DNA from 2 places in the Lactobacillus sp. IBH004 genome. Region 2 is predicted to be linked to the other one. Evidence: riboswitches for the same ligand, from Rfam matches in the RefSeq annotation. Region 2 holds a riboswitch; the other holds the start of a gene.

Region 1 (11,327 bases), 630 kb from region 2:
CATTTTCCTGACGGCATGAATAATAAAGATGTTTTTGGGACTGTCTATTCAGCCCGTGAAGTAGGAGCATTTGTAATTACTAAAGAATATTATTTAGGCTTTGTTCATCCTTCACAAATGGCTCGTCCACTTCGTTTAGGTGAACAGTTTAAGGGTAGAGTAGTTGGTGTCAGTCAGTATGGCCGCTTAAATTTGAGCAGCCTGCCGCGATCTTTTGAAGAAATAGATGATGACGCGCAGATGATTTTAATGAGTTTGCGCAGAAAAAAAGATAAAACATTACCTTTTTATGATAAATCTGATGCAGAGGATATTAAAAACTATTTTGGCATATCAAAATCAGCTTTTAAACGAGCATTAGGACACTTGTTGAAGGGAAAATACATAGTGGAAGATAAAACTACTGGAACAATTTCATTACTTAACGACCCCGAAGAAGACAAAAATGAATAATTTGAATAAGTTAACAGAACAAGTTGAGGACTATTTAAGATTTAGTCAGATTGAGCGAGGATTAAGTGCTAATACAATCACTGCTTACAAGCAGGATTTAAGCTCTTTCATTGATTTTTTACAAAAGGAAAATTTAACTTCCTGGCCGACTAAAGCAATTGATATTGATGCTTTTTTGGCTGAGCAACGCGATCAAAAGAAAGCAACAAGTTCTATTAGTCGTTTAATTTCAAGTCTGCGAAAGTTTTACCAGTGGCTGGTAAGACAAAATATTCAAAAATTGAATCCTATGCTTGAAATAGACTCACCCAAAAAACGTCGACCTTTACCAGTTGCTTTAACCACAGTCGAAGTTACTGACTTACTTAAGCAACCTGATATAAAAAAGAAGCTGGGATTACGAGACCGTGCTTTACTTGAAACGTTGTACGCAACAGGAATAAGGGTGAGCGAATTAATAAACCTTAAATTTACCGACTTGCATGAAGAATTGAAATTAGTCAAAGTTTTTGGTAAAGGCTCAAAAGAACGGTTGATTCCTATTAGTAAAGTTGCTTTGTCCTGGATTGATAGTTATAAAGAAAAAGTACGTGATCCCTTGATATTGAAAGTGGGAAAAAACACGGATTTTATTTTTCTGAACAGTCGCGGCGGTTCTCTAACTCGACAAGCTGTGTGGCAAATTATCAAGCATTACTGCAAGTTGGCTGGTATTCAGAAAAACGTTACCCCTCACACTTTAAGACACACCTTCGCTACTCACCTACTTGAAAATGGGGCTGATTTGCGTGTGGTTCAAGAAATTTTAGGACACTCGGATATTAGTACTACACAAATTTATACCAATTTGTCCCAGAAACATATCATACAAGTATACGAGAAAACTCATCCTCGAATTTAAGGTGATTAAATGTTAATTGAATGTAAAAATGACACGGAAAAAGTAGCAATGGGTTTGTTATCCTATTTACCGGATTTTAAAAATCTCGCAAATCTTAAGGATGAAATTCAATTAAATAAAAATAGTGCTGAATTTTGTCTATATCTTTATCGGTCTAAGGATCCTAATTTTATTGGTGTGATTGGCACGCAAGCGAATAAACAATTTGTTGTCATTCGCTACATTTCATTTGCTCCTGATTTTCGCAAAGCTAAATATGAAGCAAAGGCAGTACAAGAACTGGCTCAAAGTAATCCCCAAAAAAGAATTACGGCTGTTCCTGAATATATTGATCTGATTAAATATTTAAAAAAGGACTCAAAAATATGAGTGCTAATCTTACTTTGGAATTACCCAATTTTGAAGGCCCTTTAGATTTGTTGCTGCACTTAATTAAAGTACAGAAAATTGATATTTATGATATTCCGATAGCCCAAATTACCAGCCAATATTTAGCCTATTTACATCAAATGCAAAGTCTTAATTTGAAAATTGCCGGTGAATACTTTGTCATGTCATCATTGTTGTTACGCATAAAGTCTCAATCACTACTGCCGCAAAATGATTTCATAGAAAATGATGAGGAACAGGAAGATCCTAGGGATGAACTCGTACAGCAGCTTATTACCTATTCAATATTCAAAAAAATCTCGGTTTACTTTAAAAAGCGTAACGAAAAGGTTCCCATTACTGCTGCTAAAGAGGAAAGCGTGCCCCTTAGTAAAAAGATTCAGCCGTTACCTCGAGGACAAATTACTTCCACCGAATTGGCTAATACGTTTATTTTAGTATTACAAAGAATGAAGATCAGACAGCCAGATATTGTTTCGGTTGAGGTGAAAGAAACCTCTGTTAAAGAGATGAGTACTTTTTTGCAAACCGAATTGGCAAAGTGCAAAAAGGTCAGTTTTTTTGCATGTTGTCAAAAAATGAAAACTTTATCTGATGTTATTGGTTTGTTTTTAGCATTGCTTGAACTTTGTAAAAAGCAAGAATTGCGGGTAACACAAAATAGAACATTTGGCGATCTGAACTTGGAAAGAATTGATAGCGATGATAACTAAAATTGCCCAGTTAGAGGCTCTATTGTATGTGGCCGGTGATAATGGCATTGAAAGCACTAATTTGTGTGAACTGCTGCAAATTGGCAAGCCTGCACTGCGCGAATTAACTAAAAGCTTGCAGGAAAAATTACAGCAAAATTCGGATTCAGGTCTGCAAATACAGCAGCTGAACGATTCTTATAAATTAACAACCCGGCCGGAAGTAAGCAAAACAATTGAAAACTTTTTTCAAAAAGATTTAACTAAAAGTCTTAGTCAGTCCGCTTTGGAAATATTAGCAATTGTTGCTTATAAGCAGCCTATTACTCGGATAGAAATTGATGAAATCAGAGGGGTAAATTCATCTGGTGCTTTACAAACATTAATTTGGCGGGGTCTTGTAAAGATAAATGGCAAAAAAGAGGCTCCGGGACACCCTAATTTATACGTGACCACTGACTATTTTTTGCAGTATTTTGGTTATCAAAGTTTAGCCGATTTACCTCTAATTGAAGATTTTGAAGATGATAGTGTTAATGCCGAAGGTGAAATCGATTTATTTGCGGCTAAGGGTCAAGCAGATAAGAATATTGCTAAAACTCAAAAAGGAGAATCATAATGGTGTTAGAACGATTACAAAAAGTAATTGCTGAAGCTGGAATTGCTTCACGACGCAAGGCTGAAAAAATGATCACCGCAGGGCGGGTGACAGTTGATGGTAATGTAGTTACAAAATTAGGTACTAAGGTAGATACATTTAGTAATATTACCGTCGATGGTGAACCAATTGAGCGGGAAAGTTTGCACACATACCTTTTTTATAAACCGCGTGGGGTGGTATCGACTGCCAGCGATGACAAAGGCCGAAAAACCGTTGTTGACTACTTTAAAGAATTGCCCTACCGCTTGTACCCAATTGGCAGACTAGATTATGACACGTCAGGTTTACTCTTGATGACCAATGACGGAGAGCTTGCAAATTTATTGATGCATCCACGCAATAATGTAGCAAAAGTATATGTTGCTAAAATTACGGGTGTGCTTTCTCCTGCAGAAATCAGTCAGCTTACCCACGGAGTAAAAATTGATCGTCATAGATGTGCTCCGGCTAAAGTTAAAGTAATTAGAACTGACCGCAAAAAAAATAGCCAAATAGTACAGTTAACTATTCATGAGGGGCAGTATCATCAAGTAAAAAGAATGTTTAAGGCTGTTCATCATCAGGTTAAAAAATTAGCACGTGAAAGATATGCCTTTTTAACCCTGGATTCTCTGATTTCCGGAAGTTTTCGCGAATTATCGCATGAGGAAGTTGACAGATTAAAAGACGTAGATTAAGATGGTATTGAAAATTAAATATTAAGTTTGTTGTCTTCATGGCAGGGTGAAAATCCCGACCGGCGGTGAGAGTCCGCGACCCACGAAAGTGGTGGAATCTATTGTGATACCGATAGTTAAAGTCTAGATGAAAGAAGACAGACTAAACTAAAAGCCAAGATCTTTAGCTTACTTTTACTCGGTCTGTTGCTAGAAGCAACAGACCGAGTTTTTTTGGAGGTAAGAATTTTGCAAAGAAAAGGCAGAAATAATTTGGTCAATATAGTAGCATATACTTTAATTGGAACAATTGCATATGTATTAATGCTTTTGGAAATACCATTGCCTGTCACCAGCTTTTTAAAATTTGATTTTTCTGATGTTGTAATTACTATTGGTACTTTTTTATTTGGTCCATTACCCGGCATTTTCATCGCGTTTGTGAGAATGCTAATTAATTTAATATATAAAGGTTTTGCGCTACCAAGTTTAGTGGGTCAATCTGCTGCCTTTTTAGCATCAATTTCATTTGCTTTGCCGTTTTATTATTTGACTAGAAATATCAATAAAGATGAAAAGAGTTTTACTAAAAAACATTTAAAACCAATCTTAGGTATAGTTCTTGGCATTATAGCGATGGCTTTTGTTTTGTCAGTTTTAAATGCTCTGGTTCTAACACCTTTTTATGCAGCAACTACGGTACCCAATTTGCCAGCTATTCATGGTTATTCAGGTCTATTGGCGTTTACTGAGAAAGTTTATTTGGGCAAATTGCTCCACATTCCATCAATGAGTGCCTATATTTTTGGCATTATTGTGCCGTTTAATTTATTAAAAGGGGCAATAAATGGTACGGTGGTTTACTTATTGTTTGAAACTGTTTTGAGAACAATCAAACCATTTGTCAGGAAAAACTTCAATTTAAAAAACTAAAATCAGAAATTATGAAATCGGTCTATTAAATGACCGATTTTTTTATCCACTTAAATGGTAAATATGCTAAAATTAAACAAGTTAGGTAAGGAGGCTTTTTAAGATGACTAATAATCCTAAGGGACCATATCAACATTATAAACGTCCGCAAAAAACCAGAGTTGAAACATACAGCTCTGGTTCTAAAGGTTGGATTGTACTCATTGTTTTACTTATAATGATACTAATTGGCCTTGTTCCAGTAGTACATCATTTAGCAGCGAATAATAATTCAAGTAATAAAATAGTTGAAGTACGCAAAATTCATAAAAAAGCTGCCAAAAAAGCAAACGTTAAAGCTTCTCCTGCAAAAAACAAACTTGTCGAAAATAAAACTAAAAGCAAACCGAAGGCAAAACCAAAACCTAAGATTAAGCATAAAAAGAAACACGTGAAAACTAAACAATATATAGTTCAAAGTGGAGATTCTTTAAGTAGTATTGCTCGTCGTTTTAAAATTTCTGTTGGTCAGTTAGCTGAGTTAAATCAACTTGATCCTAACAGTCAGGTGGATATCGGACAAGTACTGCGTATCAAATAACTTAGAAAGGATAGGGACTGCAGTCCCTTTTTTATTGAATGCAAGTAGCAATTGATGGACCAGCTTCAGCTGGAAAAAGTACAGTAGCAAAGATAATAGCTCAAAAATTGAACTTTACGTATATTGATACGGGAGCAATGTACCGTGCTTCTACCTGGTTAGCACGTGAACACAAACTTAGTTATAGTGATGAAAAAGGCATATTGGCTGCTATTGATAAAGAAAAAATTGAACTGAAAAGCGAAAATGGCCAACAAAAAGTTTTTGCCGGCGATAAGGATATATCTCAAGATATACGTACACCGGATATTTCTGCTCACGTTTCTCAAGTATCAGCTTTGGCAGATATCAGAGCTAAAATGGTCAGTTTGCAAAGACAAATGGCCGGTCAGATGAATGTAGTGATGGATGGTCGTGATATTGGGACCACAGTTTTGCCTGCAGCTGACGTTAAAATCTTTTTAGTTGCGTCTGCTCATTCTCGAGCCCAAAGAAGAATGCTTGATTTTAAAGAAAGAGGAATTAAAACTAACCAGTCCCTTGAAGAAATTGAACAAGACATACTGGAAAGGGATTATAAAGATTCGCATCGTAAAATTTCACCATTAAAAAAGGCACTTGATGCTATTGAAATAGACACAACTTCTATGACTATAGACCAGGTAGTTAATGCAATCTTATCTGAAATTAAAAAAAGTCAAAAAAACTATAAAAAAAGGGTATAAAACAGTAGAAAAATATCAAACTTTCATTTAGAATTAGAGTATGATATTGGGAGGTAAATAATGTCAGAAAACAGTAATCAATTTTTAGATGCATTAAAGCAAATGCAAGGAGTTGAGGTCGGAGATATTGTAGATGTTGAAGTCTTAGACGTTGAAGAAGGTCAAATCGATGTTGGTGTTGAAAATGCCGGTATTGAAGGTGTAATTCCTCGTCGTGAATACACTTCAGATCGCAACGTTGACCTACGTGAAGCAGTTAAACCAGGCGATAAGCTCAAAGCTTTAGTTTTAAGAAAAGCCGGCGGAGACAAAGAGAATGGTGAATTCTTCTTCTCAGTTACCCGCTTGAAGGAAAGAGAAGCTTACGATGAACTGCAAAAAGATTTTGAAGCCGGAAAGACAATTGAAGGCACAGTTACTTCTTCAGTTCGTGGTGGTTTGTTAGTAGATGTAGGCACTAGAGGATTTTTGCCTGCGTCATTAATTTCTAACCGTTATGTTTCGGATCTTAAGCCATTTATCGGCAAAACCATGAAACTTAAAATTACTGAAATTGATCCAAGTAAGAACCGCTTAATCCTTTCTCACAAAGATTTAATTGAAGAAGAACGTGAAGAAGCTTTTGACAAGGTTGCATCACAGTTAGTTGTGGGTGATGTTGTTGAAGGCAAGGTTTCCCGTTTAACTAATTTTGGAGCTTTTGTTGATGTTGGCGGTGTTGATGGTTTAGTCCACATTTCCGAGATCTCATACAAACATGTTGATAAGCCAAGCGATGTTTTAAAGGCTGGTCAAGATGTCAAAGTTAAAGTAATTGGTATTGATGATGATAGACATCGCATCTCCCTTTCAATTAAGCAAACTGAACCTTCTCCTTTTGAACAAGCTACAGCTGACTTACACGAAGGCGATGTGTTTGAAGGCGAAGTTAAATCTTTAACTAACTTCGGTGCTTTTGTTGAAGTAGCTGATAATATTCAAGGTTTAGTTCACGTTTCTGAAATATCATATAAACACGTAGACAAGCCAAGTGATGTTTTAAAGGTTGGTCAAAAAGTTAAAGTCAAGGTCTTAAACATTGACCCTGGTGAGCATCGCATTTCACTTTCTATGAAGGCTGCTGAGCCCAAGAATTCTGAAAATGAAGGCAATCGTTCACACAGTTCATATAACCGCAATTCAGTAAATAAAAAATATATGAACAATGATGACAGCGGCTTTGCTTTAGGTGACATCATAGGTGACCAATTAAAAGATCGTCGTTAATTTAATAAAAAAGCCGACTCTTAAGTCGGTTTTTTTATTTGTAAAAGGAGGCTGAAAAATGGTTTTACCCGTAGTTGCAATTGTAGGACAGCCTAATGTTGGTAAATCAACGCTTTTCAACCGGATTATTAATCAACGGTTAGCAATAGTTGAAGATAAACCTGGCGTGACTAGAGACCGTAATTATGCGCAAGCTGAATGGTTGGGGCACACATTTGATTTGATTGATACTGGTGGAATAACTTGGGAAAATAGTAATATTGAAGAAGAAATAAGAGCCCAAGCTGAAATAGCAATTGAAGAAGCTGATGTAATCATCTTTTTAACTAATGTCGCTAATCATGTAACAAATCTTGATGAGCGCATTGCCCAAATGCTTTATCAAACTAAGAAGCCAGTGATTTTAGCTGTAAATAAAGCTGATAATCCTGAGCAGCGGATGGACATTTATGATTTTTATAGCTTAGGTTTTGGCGATCCTATTCCTGTTTCAAGCGTGCATGGCACGGGTATTGGAGATTTGCTGGATCAAATAGTGCAAAGTTTGCCTAAAGACTTGGAGCAAAATGAGAAGGAGCAAATTTCTTTTAGTGTAATAGGACGGCCTAATGTAGGAAAATCATCAATTGTCAACCGCCTTGTCGGTGAAAATCGTGTAATTGTTAATAACGAAGAGGGAACGACCCGTGATGCAGTTGATACCCCTTTTGAAACAGATGGTACTAAATTTAGAATTGTTGATACAGCTGGTATAAGGCGCCGGGGAAAAGTTTACGAAATGACTGAAAAATACTCAGTAATGAGAGCAATGGGTGCAATTGAGCATTCTGATGTAGTCTGCCTAGTACTTGATGCCAGCACAGGCATTAGAGAGCAGGACAAGCATGTTGCTGGATATGCCCACGATGCTGGAAGAGGAATTATTATTGTTGTCAATAAATGGGATTTGCCTAAAAAAACAAGTAACAGTGGCAAGGATTTTGAGCAAATTATTCGTTCAGAATTTCAGTACCTAGATTATGCTCCTATTTTGTTTGTTTCAGCAAAAACGGGGCAGAATCTGGCTAAAATTCCGGAGATGGTTCGAAGAGTTTCTCATAATCAACAACAAAGAATTAAATCCAGCGTTTTAAATGATCTCTTACTAGAAACAAGTAAGTTAGTTCCGACGCCTATGATTAAAGGAAAAAGATTACGAGTTTACTACATGACGCAGGTAGCCACTAATCCACCAACTTTTGTCGTATTTGTCAATGATCCTGAATTAATGCATTTTTCATATCAGCGCTTTTTAATTAACCAATTAAGGGAAAATTTTGACTTCTCCGGCACTCCCATAAAAATTATTGCTCGAAAAAGAAAATAGTTTGTATCTACCAAAGACACAAAAATCACATTTTTAGAGGTAATTGCTTGTTGTATCAAGGGTTTTGTGCTATTTTGAAATCAAGGAAAAAAGTGGTTCCAATAATCATTTATTCCCTGTTCCTCAATTGAGGAATTAAATAAGGATCTTACTAAGAGATTCAAGTTACAGGAGGTGAATTCCCAATGGCAAATAAGGCAGAATTAGTCACTGAAGTTGCAGCAAAAGCTAAATTAACTAAAAAAGATGCAGCTACAGCAGTTGATGCAATTTTTAGTTCTATCCAAGAAGATCTAGCTAAAGGTAAAAAAGTACAATTAATTGGCTTTGGCACTTTTGAAGTGCGTAAGCGCGCAGCTCGTAAAGGACGTAATCCACAAACAGGCGATGAAATCCAAATTCCAGCAAGTGTTGTACCTGCATTTAGACCTGGTAAAGCTCTTAAGGAAGCTGTTAAATAGCTCAATGACTTTATTTAAAAGATGGTGGCTTAATTCGCCATCATCTTTTTTGTTTGATATTATTTGTAGCTGTAATTGATCTGATCGGCTAAAATAAAATAATGGAGGAATGAAAAATGAGCTATTCGGAAAAGCTGCTTGACGCAATTGAGCGGCAAGATTTTTCTCAAGAAAAGACATTATTACAAAAAGCCTTGGACAAAGATGAACCAGAGATTTTAGCATCACTAGCTGAGAACTTGGTGGGGTTAGGATTTACCGATCTAGCAAAGGAAATTTATCGCAGTTTAATTGCCCATTTTCCAAAAGAAGACTTGTTTAAGATATATTTAGCTGAGATATTATTAAATGACGGTCAAGATGATGATGGTTTAACTTTGCTTTATAACATTAGTCCTGACTCCTCCGCCTATCTCGACAGCTTGCTTGTTCAAGCTGACTATTATCAGACTAACGGTCTGCTTGAAACGGCCTATAAAAAATTGCTAGCAGCTGAAAAAATTGCACCTGATGAAGATGTCGTAAAGTTTGGTTTGGCTGAACTCGATTATCTGAGTGGCCATTATGAACAAGCACTTTCCAGATACCAGGATTTGTTGAAGCGTCATAAAACATTTAGTGAAGTCAATTTAAATGACCGTTTGTTTCAAACTTTAGCCAAACTAGGTCGTTACGAAGAGGCAGGGGAAGTAATTGCTAAAAATGGCAATGATATTCTTGATATTGACAGTAAGTATCAGGCTGCCTTGGTAATGTTAACTCTGCATAAAGATGACCAGGCAATTAAGTATTTGAATGAAGTAATCGATCAAAGTCCTGATTATGTTAATGCTTACAGGTTGTTAACTACAGCATATGAGCATAAAAACGATAACGAACAAGAATTACGCTCGGCTCAATTAGGAATAGCATATAATGAACTTGACCCCGTTCTTTATAAAAAAGGAGCACAAGCAGCTGTTAGGTTGAATGACTTAGATACAGCTAAAAACTTGTTACAAAAAGGAATAAAAAAACTTCCTGAAAACTTTGATTTGCGTTTGCAGTTATCTAATCTTTACGTTAGAGAAAATGACAATGAAGCAAACATTGCTCTTTTTGCCAAGGTTGACGATGAAGACTTAGAACCACAGGTTCACTGGAATTTAGCTCTTTCTTACCAAAATTTGGATCAAAGTGCAAAAGCAAAAAGTGAGTTTTTATTAGCCTATCCAGAATTTAAAAATAATAGTGCTTTTTTAAAGCAAATGCTGCTATTTTTTAATACTGAACCCAATTCCCGAAATATTGTAAAGGAATTATTAGAAGCCTATCTAAAACTCGAACCCGAAGATACTGAGATGCTGGAAATGTATGATGAATTACTGTCATAATTGCTAAATTAATATGATTACCTGGATTTGAAAAAAACAGATAGTTTTGTAATCATCCACCTTAAATTTAATAATTAAAAAAGGCAAATAAACTAGTTGCGAAAAACTTGAGTTATTTGCCTTTTTAAATCTTTATGAAGCTATTTCCTAATCAGCAGGTGGTGGCTTTTTTGTTTATAAGTAAAGCCTTCGCCTAAAACCTCATGAACTTCAATAACGCTGACAAATGCCTGGGGATCTTCTGCAGCTATTAATTCTTTTACTAGGGGAATTTCTCTGGGAGAAACTACTAAGTAAATTACTGGTCTTTTAGTTTTTTTATAACCACCACGAGCCTCAAGATAGGTGAAACCGCGATCCAGCTTTAAGTCAATCATTTTTGCAATTTCTTGATAATGATCAGAGATAATAAGAAGACCACGTGCAGAATATGCACCCTGTTGAACTGCATCCATAACACGTGACAGAATAAACGCTGCTACTAGGGTATACATGATATGCTTGAGGTCAAGGTACGTTAAAGAAGATAATAAAATAATGGTATCGCAAAACAGTAAAACTTTGCCAGAAGATATGCCATATTTCATTTGCATAATTCTGGCGATAATATCTGTACCACCTGAAGTACCATTAAAACGAAAAACTAACCCTAACCCAATGCCAGAAAGCGTGCCCGCCAGAATTGCTGACAAGAAGAGGTCGTGTTCTAGGTTTAATTGAGATATAATAGGAATTAAGCGCCAGAACCATAGGAAAAAGGACAGCCATAATGTTCCCCAAATAGTATAGGCCAACAGTCTTTTGCCCATAAAACGGTATCCTAGGATGATTAGCGGTATATTAAGTAGTAAGGACGATAATCCCATATTA
Region 2 (11,327 bases):
ACATTATTCCCTTAACTAAAGAAGCCCAGCCAAATTTTGGTCCGCTTTTACATGCAATTGCAGTTATGTTTGGTTGCTATGCTATCGGATTTATTTCTAATTATCTTTTTGCTGTGTTGATGGCAGTTTTGGCCCAGAAAGTACAATATAGAGTGCGGCTTGAAATGTTTGAGCACATGGAAAAGTTGCCAATTTCCTATTTTGATGAAAATGATTATGGCGACATCATGAGTTGCTATACTAATGATATTGATACCTTGCAGCAAATGATTTCGCAGTCTATTCCGCAGTTTATGAATTCTGCGTTGAACCTCATTTTTGTTTTGGGTGCCATGCTGGCTTTAAGTTGGCAATTAACTATCTTTACCTTGATTGTTTTTGCACTCTCTATTATAATCGTCCGTTTTTTAACCGTTCGCTCCGCTCATTATTTTCAATTGCAACAAAAAGAATTGGGTCAAGTTAATGGTTACAATGAAGAAATGCTTAATGGCCTTAAGGTAATAAAAGTCTTTAGCCATGAGCCTGAAGTTGAAGAAGACTTTGATGCTTATAATGAATCTTTAAAAGTAGCCTCTGGTAAAGCTCATACGTATGCCACAATTTTGTTCCCTATTATGGGTAACATGGGCAATTTGCTATACGTCTTAATTGCTATTTTAGGTGGAGCAGTTGCTATTAACCGTATTGCCCCACTTTCATTAGGTGTCATTGGTGCTTTCTTGCAATTATCTAAGCAATTTGCAATGCCAATAGCCCAGATTTCACAACAATTAAATTCTATTGTAATGGCTTTAGCGGGCGCAGAAAGAATCTTTAAGTTAGAGGATCAACCCGTTGAAATTGATAATGGTGACGTCACTATTACCAAGGATGAAAATGTTAAGGGTACTTGGCATTGGAACGTACCGCAAAAAGATGGCTCTATCAAGAAAGTCACAGTTAAAGGACATATTGTCTTCGATCATGTTAATTTTGGCTATACGCCCAATAAACAAATTTTGTACGACATTTCTATTGATGCTAAACCAGGCATGAAAGTAGCCTTAGTTGGTGAAACCGGTGCTGGTAAAACGACGATTTCTAATATGATTAATCGCTTTTATGAAATTAATTCTGGTACGATTACTTATGATGGTATTCCCATTAGCAGAATTAAGAAGGATGATTTGCGTCAGTCTCTGTCGATTGTTTTGCAAGACACTCATATGTTCACCGGTACTGTGATGGACAATATTCGTTTTGGTAATACCGATGCCAGTGATGATGATGTATATCAGGCAGCACACTTATCTCACGCTGATGAATTTATTCACCATTTAGATGAAGGTTATAAAACAATCATTGACGGCAATGGCGGAGACTTATCTCAAGGACAAATGCAGCTGCTTAGTATTGCACGAGCAATGATAGCAGATGAACCTGTGATGATTTTGGATGAAGCCACTTCAAGCATTGATACCCAAACGGAAAAACTGGTACAAGCTGGTATGGATAACTTGCTTGCTGGTCGTACTAGCTTTGTCATAGCTCACCGCTTGTCTACGATTGTTAATTCAGACCTAATTCTGGTGCTTGATCATGGCCATATTATAGAGGCCGGCAATCATGAACAACTTCTAAAGAAGAAGGGTTATTACTACGAGTTATATACTGGTAAAAAAGAAATAGAATAGATGTACTTAAAATATTCCTGGTCCTATAGACTGGGAATTTTTTTGTCTTGAATAATAGTGTAAGCAATAATTACTTTTTAATCATTAGTTTGTGTTATGGTAAAATAAATGAATTTTATTAGGTTTAACACTATTAATATAATTTGGCTATAATTCAAATTTTAAAAGATAATAAAGGAATTAAGCGATGAATCAAATTATCCAGATTTTAAGCCAGCGCAAAGGCGATTTAGGAGTTGCTTTATTGCAGCATCTGCAAATATCGTTAGTTTCGTTGTTGATTGCAATGGTGATTGCCATGCCTTTGGCCCTTTGGACAGTAAAACACACTAAAATAGCAGAGGTATTATTGCAAGTTGCCAGCATTTTACAGACCATTCCGTCACTAGCACTGCTAGGTTTATTAATTCCACTCGTTGGGATTGGAACAGTGCCTGCTGTGATTGCTTTAGTGGTATATGCACTATTACCGATTTTTCAGAACACATACTTGGGATTAACTGAAATTGATCCAGCACTAGAAGAAGCTGCTGACGCATTTGGCATGTCACGCATGCAAAAATTACTTAAGGTGGAATTACCTTTAGCTATGCCGACAATCATTTCGGGTATTAGAACGGCCTTAGTTTTAATTATTGGTACTGCCACCATGGCAGCTTTAATTGGTGCTGGTGGCCTGGGCAGTTTTATTTTATTGGGAATTGACCGCAACAATACCGGACTAATTGTAATTGGCGCTGTTTGTTCTGGCGTTTTGGCGATTACGTTAAGCGCGCTCATTAAGTGGCTGGAACATGCCTCAGTTAAAACAGCTTTGGGAATATTAGGAGTTAGTGTCATCTTCTTAGCAGGAAGTGGAATTTATCAAGCTTTTGCCGGTCAGAAAGAAACAGTTACAATTGCCGGTAAGTTAGGTTCTGAACCAGAAATTTTGATCAACATGTATAAAGAGTTAATTGAACAAGACGATCCACACGTTCAAGTGACCTTGAAACCTAATTTTGGTAAAACTACCTTTTTATATACCGCTTTGAAAAACAATAAAATAGATATTTATCCAGAATTTACGGGAACTGTTTTGGAAACCTTTGCGAAGTCTCCGGTTAAAACGGCTGGTTTGTCTGAAAAAGAAACCTATGAAAAAGCAAAAGAATTAATGAATAAACAGGATAAGCTTACTTTGCTTAAGCCTATGGCGTACGATAATACATATGCCCTAGCAGTTAAAACTTCATTTAAAAAGAAAAATCGTTTAAGAAAAATCAGTGATTTGGCTAATATCACCAATCAGCTAAAAGGAGGAATGACATTAGAATTTATTGATCGTGGTGATGGGTTCAAGGGTATTAAGAAATTATACAAGATTGATTTCCCTGTTAAGTCAATGGAACCGGCTTTGCGTTACCAGGCAATTAATCAGAATAAAGTTAACATCGTTGATGCCTATTCAACTGATAGTGAATTGCGCCAATATCATTTGACTATTTTAAAAGATGATAAGCATAATTTTCCTATTTATCAAGGCGCTCCCTTGATGACCAATGATTTTGCCCACAAGCATCCGCAAATTGTTCGCAGCTTGAATAAGCTGGCTGGCAAGATTTCCGAAAAGCAGATGCAGGAAATGAACTATGAAGTTAATGTTAAAAATATGGATCCTGGACAAGTCGCACGTCACTTTTTATTAAAACAGCATTTGCTTAAGGAGAAGTAAGATGACTTCAGCAATTAAATTTGAGCATGTAAATAAGACCTTTGCTAAAAAAGTAGTAGTTAACGATCTTAATTTGGATATTCAGCAAGGCGAACTTTTCGTTTTGGTAGGAAACTCAGGCAGTGGAAAAACTACCTCGATTAAAATGATTAACCGTTTGGCAGATCCTAGTGCTGGACAGATTTTAGTCAATGAGCGGCCTACGACTGATTATAACGTTCAGAAATTGCGCTGGAAAATTGGTTATGTTCTGCAACAAATTGCTCTTTTTCCTAACATGACTGTCGCTAAAAATATTACTTTGATTCCGGAAATTCAAGGTGCTAAGGCTGATCTTACGGCAATGGCCGCAAATTTATTGGAAAAAGTGGGACTAAATCCCCAAGAGTATGCTCACCGTTATCCTCATGAACTGTCTGGTGGTGAACAACAAAGAATTGGCATTTTACGCGCGATTGCGTCAAAGCCTCCGATTGTTTTAATGGATGAACCCTTTAGCGCCCTGGATCCACTTTCCCGTGCAAATTTACAAGAACTAGTTATTAATTTGCACAAGCAGCTGCATAATACAATTTTATTTGTGACGCATGATATGAATGAAGCCCTGCACTTAGCTGACAGGATTGGCGTTATGAAGGATGGCAAATTATTACAGGTCGATCAGCCACAAGAAATCTTACGCCATCCGGCAAACAATTTTGTCAGGGACTTTTTTAAAGGCAGCTTAGGGAACAATTTATATGAAACACCATTAAAGCAAGCAGCCTTATTTAATGAATTTAAGCAAACTAGTTCTAATTCGCTAGCAGCAATGCCTGTAATTAATATTAATGAGAAAATTGCTGTTTTGCTGGAATTATTGAGCCATCAAAATGAAGCTGCCGTACAAAATAATAATGGAACATATTTAGGCTTCATTGATCGCCAGTGGCTGATTAAATATTTGAACAATATTAATAGTTTAAAATAGGAAATAAGCTGGGAACTGTCCAGCTTTTTTAATAAAACGATAAAATTATGCTTGAATATTAGTAGTTTATTACAAAATTGACTAAAATATTAGACATAGATTCTGCTAAACTATATTTAGTGGAATAATGAAATAAACCGAAAATAATCAATAGATAAAAGAAGGGAAATTAGCCCTATGAAAATTTTAGTTGTTGACGATGATAAAGAAATCGTCGAGCTGTTAAGTATTTATCTTAAAAATGAAGGTTACACTCCAGTTGTTGCCTATAGCGGCAAAGAAGCAATTACCAAATTAACTACGACGCCAGATATTGCATTAATGATCTTGGACATCATGATGCCTAATATGAGCGGAATTGATGTTATCAAGGAAGTACGCAAAGATTCTGATATCCCAATTATTATCGTATCAGCCAAGACTGGTGATATGGATAAAATTCAAGGCTTGATTACTGGAGCAGATGACTATGTTTCTAAGCCATTTAATCCTTTAGAAGTAATGGCACGAGTTCGTTCACTTTTGCGTCGTAGTCAAAAGCAGGTTAAGGATGATGAACCAGATATTTTAGAAGTGGGACCACTGATTATTAACCGTGATTCACATGAAGTTAAGACAATTGATGGTAAAGACATTCAGTTGACTGCCTTAGAATTTGGCATTTTATACTTGCTGGCCAGTCACCCTAACCGGGTATTTTCAGCGGATGAAATTTTTGAACGGGTTTGGCAGCAGGAATCCATAGTTTCTGCTAAAACCGTTATGGTGCACGTTTCACACCTGCGTGACAAAATTCAATCGGCAACGGGTGGTGAAGATGTTATTCAGACCGTCTGGGGAGTAGGCTATAAAGTTGAGGCTTAACTAGATGAAAAAGGAAAGGGTCAAGCTGACAGCCGCGGAAAAAAGTGAGCTGTTTGCTGAAGGCGTTATAACGGTAGTTTTAGAGCTACTATTGAACCTGTCAGTGATTATTTTGATCAACTTGACAATTTTACAAGATAAAAACCTGGTTAACGGGATTTATTTTCTAAAAAAGACCATTACTTTTGCTGGCGGGCGCCACTTATGGTCCTGGCAGAATACCTTTATTATTTTCATGGGTATTGGTGATTTAATCGTTCTGTACTGGCGCTTAATTCGGCGCTATCATCAAATGCAGTTAAGACATGTTATTTCTGAACTGCATTATATTGCTAAGGGACATTTTGACCATACAATTTCTTTTAAAGTCAAAACTGATTTGCAAAAAGTAATTGATTCAATTAATTCGTTAGTAGACAGTACAGTAAATGCGATTAATGAAGAAAAAGCGATTGAAAAGTCAAAGGACGAACTGATTAGCAATGTTTCTCATGATATCAGAACGCCCTTAACTTCTATCATCGGCTATTTGGGTTTACTGAAATCGGGGGTGTCAAATCCAGCAGATCAACAAAGATACCTTAATATTGCATATATGAAGGCTGAACAGATGAAATCGCTCGCTCATGATTTGCTTGAGTATACCACGTTAAAATCAACTAGTACCAAATTAAATTTGTCTTCTTTACATATTTTTTCTATGTTAGAGCAAGTTGCCGCGGGCTTTGAATTCGAAGGTCAGGAAAAAGGGATAGTATTTAATATAGAAGCAAGACCTAAAAATTTAACTATTCAAGCTGATGCGGAAAAGTTGGTACGTGTTTATAATAATCTCATCACTAATGCGCTAAAGTACGGTACAGGTGCAACACAAATTAACTTAATTGCTAATTTAGTTAATAACAATGAAGTTGAGTTACGGGTAGAAAACAATGGTGCTCAAATTCCCGAAGATTCGTTGAAAAAAATATTTGAACGTTTTTACAGAGTCGAAGGCTCTCGTAATACCCAAACGGGTGGCACCGGGCTAGGTCTATCAATTACCAAAAGTATTGTTGATCTTCATCAGGGCAAAATCCGCTGTGAATCTGACAAAGATTGGACCCGTTTCATTATTTGCCTGCCTTTAAACTTAAAGAGTGAAAAAACTCCAGCATAGCTGTGGTATAATTTTGACTGAGATAATAAATAGAGGAGTATAGCATGAGTATTTCTTTAAATACCTGTATTTTAATTTTAAAAGAACACCATCTGCTTAAATCGAGTGCTGTCCAAGATACTATATCTTCTAAGATGGAATATGTGTCGTATGACTCGCGTGACGTTCATACCAATACATTATTCTTCTGTAAAGGTGCTGGTTTTCGTCCCACTTATTTGTCAATGGCAAAGGCGAATGGTGCTAATTGTTATGTAGCAGAGCAACCCTATCCGGAAGGTAAGGGAATGCATGCACTGATTGTGCGCAATGTTTCCAAAGCGATGGCGTTATTGTCTGCGGCATTTTTCCGTTTCCCGCAAGACGATTTATATTTAATAGCTATTACTGGTACTAAAGGTAAGACTACAACGGCCTACTTTTTAAAAGGGATGTTAGATCAAGTTAACGGCGGTAAAACGGCGTTAATTTCATCAGTCAATACAGTTGTGGGACCTAAAAAAGATGATACTTTTAAGTCAAGCTTGACAACGCCTGAATCACTTGATTTGTTCCGTGATATGCGAATAGCTGTAGACAACGGAATGACGCATATGGTTATGGAAGTTTCCAGCCAGGCTTATAAAAAAAACAGGGTATTTGGTCTGACCTATGACCTGGGCTTTTTCTTAAATATTACACCTGATCATATTGGACCCAATGAGCATCCCAATTTCGCTGATTATTTACATTGTAAGTTGCAGCTGCTGGTTAATGCCCGTAAATGTATTATTAACGCTCAGACTGATCATTTTCCTGAAGTTTATGCTGCGGCCATGACTACTACAGATCCAGACAGTATTTACTTATTTGCTGACGAAAAATTTACTAATCCGGATCTGAAGCAGACCATCGATTTTCGTTTTTCGACCCAAGAGCTTGATATGTCACGGACCCGGTTCCAGGTATTGTGTGTTAGCGACAAAGCCAAGCAGCTTAAAATAGCTGGCGATTACCAGTTAAAGATGTTAGGTGATTTTAACGAATCTAACGGTACTGCCGCAGTAATTGGTGCAGGACTGGCCGGGATGAATTATGACGATGCTGCTAAAGGTATCAGTCAAGTTACCGTCCCTGGAAGAATGCAAACAGAAGTTACCAAGAAGCACGGAGTAGTGGTTGTGGACTTCGCACATAATGAAGCCTCAATGATGGCTCTTATGGGCTTTATGCAACGCGAATTTAATAATCCCAAAATTATTGTCGTTGTGGGGGCACCTGGTGACAAAGGAGTTTCTCGTCGTCCCGGTTTTAGTAACAGTCTAAATGCCTACGCTGCTAAAGCCTTTCTGACAACAGATGATCCTGGCTTTGAAGATCCCAAGGATATAGCACAGGAAATTGATGCAGGGATCGATCATTCTAAAGTTGATGTCACAATAGAACTAGACCGTAAGAAGGCCATCCATGATGCAATCAGTATGTCCAAGCAGGGTGATGTTGTTCTGATCTGTGGTAAAGGTGAAGATAGTTATCAAAAGATCCGGGGAGTAGATACTCCTTATCCGTCTGATATTACAGTTGCACAACAGGTAATTGATGAACTTGAAGGGCAAAAAGAACATTTTAACGGTTAGAAAAGCAGGTATTAATGAAACATTTTTTTAGTATTATTGGCGGTATGGGTACGATTGCAACGGAAAGCTATGTCCGCATGATTAATCACCGTCTAAAGATTACCAAAGATCAGGACTATCTGAATTATATTTTGGTTAATGATGCCCAAATTCCTGACCGCACGGCTTATATCAAAGACCATAGCCAACCTAATTTTTTCAATGCTTTGCGTGATGATGTGCTCCAGCAAGCAATGTTAAAGCCCGATTTTTTCGTGATGCCATGTAATACTGCACATTATTTTTATGATGACTTGGCTAAACTAACTGATATTCCTTTTTTACATATGATGCGTATTGCTGTTCATAAATTTGCAAGTGACTTTCCGCAGGAAAAAAAGATTGGCTTGATTGCTACGGAAGGTTCGATTTATGATCATTTGTACGAAGACGAAATTGAACAAGTTGGCCGTGAGGTAGAATTGGGTGGTCCTGAGATTCAACCGCTGGTTACTGAGCTGATTTATTCCAGCATTAAAGAAAAAGGCGTAGTTGATGGTGAACTTTATCACCGCATATTACGCACCATGCATGATCAGTATGGCTGTAATGTAATTTTACTTGGTTGTACTGAATTATCTTTAGCTCAGGAAAAGGCGCCAGAGCATCCGTATAATGTTATTGATCCGCAAGTTATTATTGCTGATGTGGCAATTGAATTAGAACTAAAAATTCGTGCAGGAATGGATCCTAAGACTGCTATAGAGAAATATATGTATTAAATAAAGCGTAAGGTTTAATGCAAATTAAATAGACTAGTAATCAATTTGATTATTAGTCTATTTATTTTTCCAAAAAGTATTGACAATGTTGCCACTTGGTAGTAGTGTATTAGAAAAGTAATACAGTTAAAAATGGGAGGGTTAAAATGTTATATCTTTTATATATATTTATTGGCATACTGATAATTCTGACTACTAATTTAGCTGTGACAGCAATTTTAAGCATTAGAGACGCCTATCGCAATCATCTTAAAGATCATTTGTCATTTGGCACTGCCTTTAAGAAATATTTTGGTAAAAATAATAATATCCCTCTCCATTTGTCTGATTGGGGACTATAAGGAATTATTTTATTTAAGTTTGTGCTTATCGTATATATATAATTTTATAAAACAATAAATTGCTATTGCCGATATAGGATATCTATATTATACTGGAATAAGTTGAATACGGTTTCTTCGGGGCAGGGTGTAATTCCCTACCGACGGTGACAATTAATAATTGAAGTCCGTGACCCGCGTTTTGCGGTGGAACTAGTGTGAGTCTAGTACCGACAGTTAAAGTCTGGATGGGAGAAGAACAAACAAGATTAGACAGAAAACTCGCGTCGTTATTAAACTTCGCTGAAATCTTATTTGATGAATATAAAATAAGCCTCGTTGATTGAATCAACGAGGTTTTTTAATGCTTAGGAAGTGAAATTAGTGCAGGATAAGGATTATATGCAAATGGCAGTTCAAGAAGCATTGAAAGCTCAGGGAATGACTTGGACAAATCCTTTAGTTGGTGCAGTTTTGGTTAAGGACAATCAGGTTCTAGCGACCGGCTACCACCATCAATTTGGTAAGGAACACGCAGAAGTGAATACACTCTCACACTTAGCTGATCCCCAGCAGGCACAGGGAGCAACCTTGTATGTCACACTAGAGCCTTGCAGCCATTACGGCAAGCAACCTCCTTGCTGCAAAAAGGTCGCTGAAGCTGGAATAAAAAAAGTTGTTATTGGTCAGATTGATCCTCATCAAATTGTAGCTGGCAAGGGTATTGAATATCTAGAAAGCCATGGGGTGCAAACTGAGATAATCGGTGGTACAGAAAATTTAAACGTTGCTTATAACTTTTTTTATCACCAAAAGAGGCCTTTTGTGACGCTTAAATATGCAATGTCTCTTGATGGCAAAATTAATGCTGCAGGTAAAACGAGAACAATTTTGACTGGGGATGCAGCTCAGGTGGATGTGCAAAAGTTGCGTTTGCACAACCAAGCAATTTTAATTGGGGCAAATACTTTGCGAATAGACAATCCGCTTTTAACGGTCAGAATTAAAAATTTACCCCAGCCACCTATTCGAATAGTGCTTACTAAAGATGCTAATCAATTAGACTTTAACAGTCGCATGTTTAAGACACAAGGCGAAATTTGGCTATTAAGTAGAACTGAACTGACACAAAAAGTAGCTGAAAATGTTCGCTGCTTTACTGCTGCTAAATGGACACCTTCAAAAATTGTGCAGTTTTTAGCCGCACATGAAATTCAAGCACTATTAGTTGAAGGTGGCAGCAATGTCCAGAGCCAGTTTGTAGCAGCGGACTTGGCTGACGAAATAGTGACATACATTGCTCCTTTAGTTTTAGGCGGTACTGCATTACCTGCTGTGTTTGGCCAGGCTTTAGCAGAAAAAAGTGATTATCAACTTTTAGACGTTAAAAAATTCAATCAAGATGTCAGAATTCGCGTGAGGAGAAAAGAATGTTTACAGGAATAATTCAAACTACGGGAACGATAACCCGTTTGGAAATTAGTGAGCAACATGCAAGACTAGGTATTTGCGCTCCTAAATTAGTGCAAAAAGATTTGCCTTTAGGGGCAAGCATTGCCGTTAATGGTATTTGTTTAACCGTTACCGCTTGGAGCGATAATGACTTTGCAGTAGACGTGATGCCGGAAACAATGAAACGGACTAATTTGGGCAATTTGCAAAAAGGTAGTTTAGTAAATTTAGAGCCATCATTGTCTTTAAACGGTAAGCTTGATGGTCATATTGTTGCAGGTCATGTTGATACTACAGCAGAATTAATAAAACGGGATGAAAATGAGAATTCTGTAGAATTAGAATTCGCAGTACCACATAAGTATGCTCCTTTTATTGTTGAAAAAGGCTCAATTGCCATTGACGGCATTAGTTTAACCGTGACAATGACGCAAAATGATCATTTTGGAGTGAGCTTAATACCTTATACCATACAAAATACTACTTTGGCTCACTATCAAGTGCATGACAAAGTCAATATTGAAGTGGATATGATTGGTCGGTACGCTGTCAAACAAATTCAAGCTTGGAAAAAGGAATTTTAATGGAGGAAAAAATGACAGAACAACTGAATGAAAAAATGCAAAAGGTGTTACAACATATGCTGACAGGTGGGTTGGTCATTGTGGCTGATTCACCGCAGCGTGAGTCTGAAGGGGATATGATTGGTCTGGCTGAAAAGGTAACGCCTCAAGCAGTTAATATGATGATTACTAAGGCGCGCGGACTATTATGTGTGCCGATGAGTAAGGCATA

What was found. Region 2 has a riboswitch for FMN ahead of ribD (bifunctional diaminohydroxyphosphoribosylaminopyrimidine deaminase/5-amino-6-(5-phosphoribosylamino)uracil reductase RibD). Riboswitches for the same ligand answer to the same signal wherever they lie in the genome.
Region 1: it holds a riboswitch for FMN, as region 2 does, so the genes downstream of both, LDX54_RS04705 (ECF transporter S component) here and ribD (bifunctional diaminohydroxyphosphoribosylaminopyrimidine deaminase/5-amino-6-(5-phosphoribosylamino)uracil reductase RibD) in region 2, are expected to answer to the same signal.

The regions. Positions count from the first base shown of each region.
Region 1 covers NZ_CP110217.2:923,176-934,502, forward strand. The annotation lists gene LDX54_RS04675 (S1-like domain-containing RNA-binding protein) at 1-453, shown strand, start outside; gene xerD (site-specific tyrosine recombinase XerD) at 446-1,354, shown strand; gene LDX54_RS04685 (hypothetical protein) at 1,364-1,723, shown strand; gene LDX54_RS04690 (segregation/condensation protein A) at 1,720-2,457, shown strand; gene scpB (SMC-Scp complex subunit ScpB) at 2,447-3,055, shown strand; gene LDX54_RS04700 (pseudouridine synthase) at 3,058-3,774, shown strand; FMN riboswitch at 3,803-3,917, shown strand; gene LDX54_RS04705 (ECF transporter S component) at 4,000-4,686, shown strand; gene LDX54_RS04710 (LysM domain-containing protein) at 4,790-5,266, shown strand; gene cmk ((d)CMP kinase) at 5,305-5,991, shown strand; gene rpsA (30S ribosomal protein S1) at 6,052-7,257, shown strand; gene der (ribosome biogenesis GTPase Der) at 7,316-8,623, shown strand; gene LDX54_RS04730 (HU family DNA-binding protein) at 8,809-9,084, shown strand; gene LDX54_RS04735 (tetratricopeptide repeat protein) at 9,201-10,457, shown strand; gene LDX54_RS04740 (YitT family protein) at 10,598-11,327, opposite strand, start outside.
Region 2 covers NZ_CP110217.2:295,396-306,722, forward strand. The annotation lists gene LDX54_RS01435 (ABC transporter ATP-binding protein) at 1-1,676, shown strand, start outside; gene LDX54_RS01440 (ABC transporter permease/substrate-binding protein) at 1,864-3,390, shown strand; gene LDX54_RS01445 (ABC transporter ATP-binding protein) at 3,392-4,360, shown strand; gene LDX54_RS01450 (response regulator transcription factor) at 4,538-5,224, shown strand; gene LDX54_RS01455 (HAMP domain-containing sensor histidine kinase) at 5,229-6,383, shown strand; gene LDX54_RS01460 (UDP-N-acetylmuramoyl-L-alanyl-D-glutamate--2,6-diaminopimelate ligase) at 6,428-7,999, shown strand; gene LDX54_RS01465 (amino acid racemase) at 8,014-8,760, shown strand; gene LDX54_RS01470 (hypothetical protein) at 8,907-9,101, shown strand; FMN riboswitch at 9,211-9,344, shown strand; gene ribD (bifunctional diaminohydroxyphosphoribosylaminopyrimidine deaminase/5-amino-6-(5-phosphoribosylamino)uracil reductase RibD) at 9,489-10,526, shown strand; gene LDX54_RS01480 (riboflavin synthase) at 10,511-11,116, shown strand; gene ribA (GTP cyclohydrolase II) at 11,128-11,327, shown strand, end outside.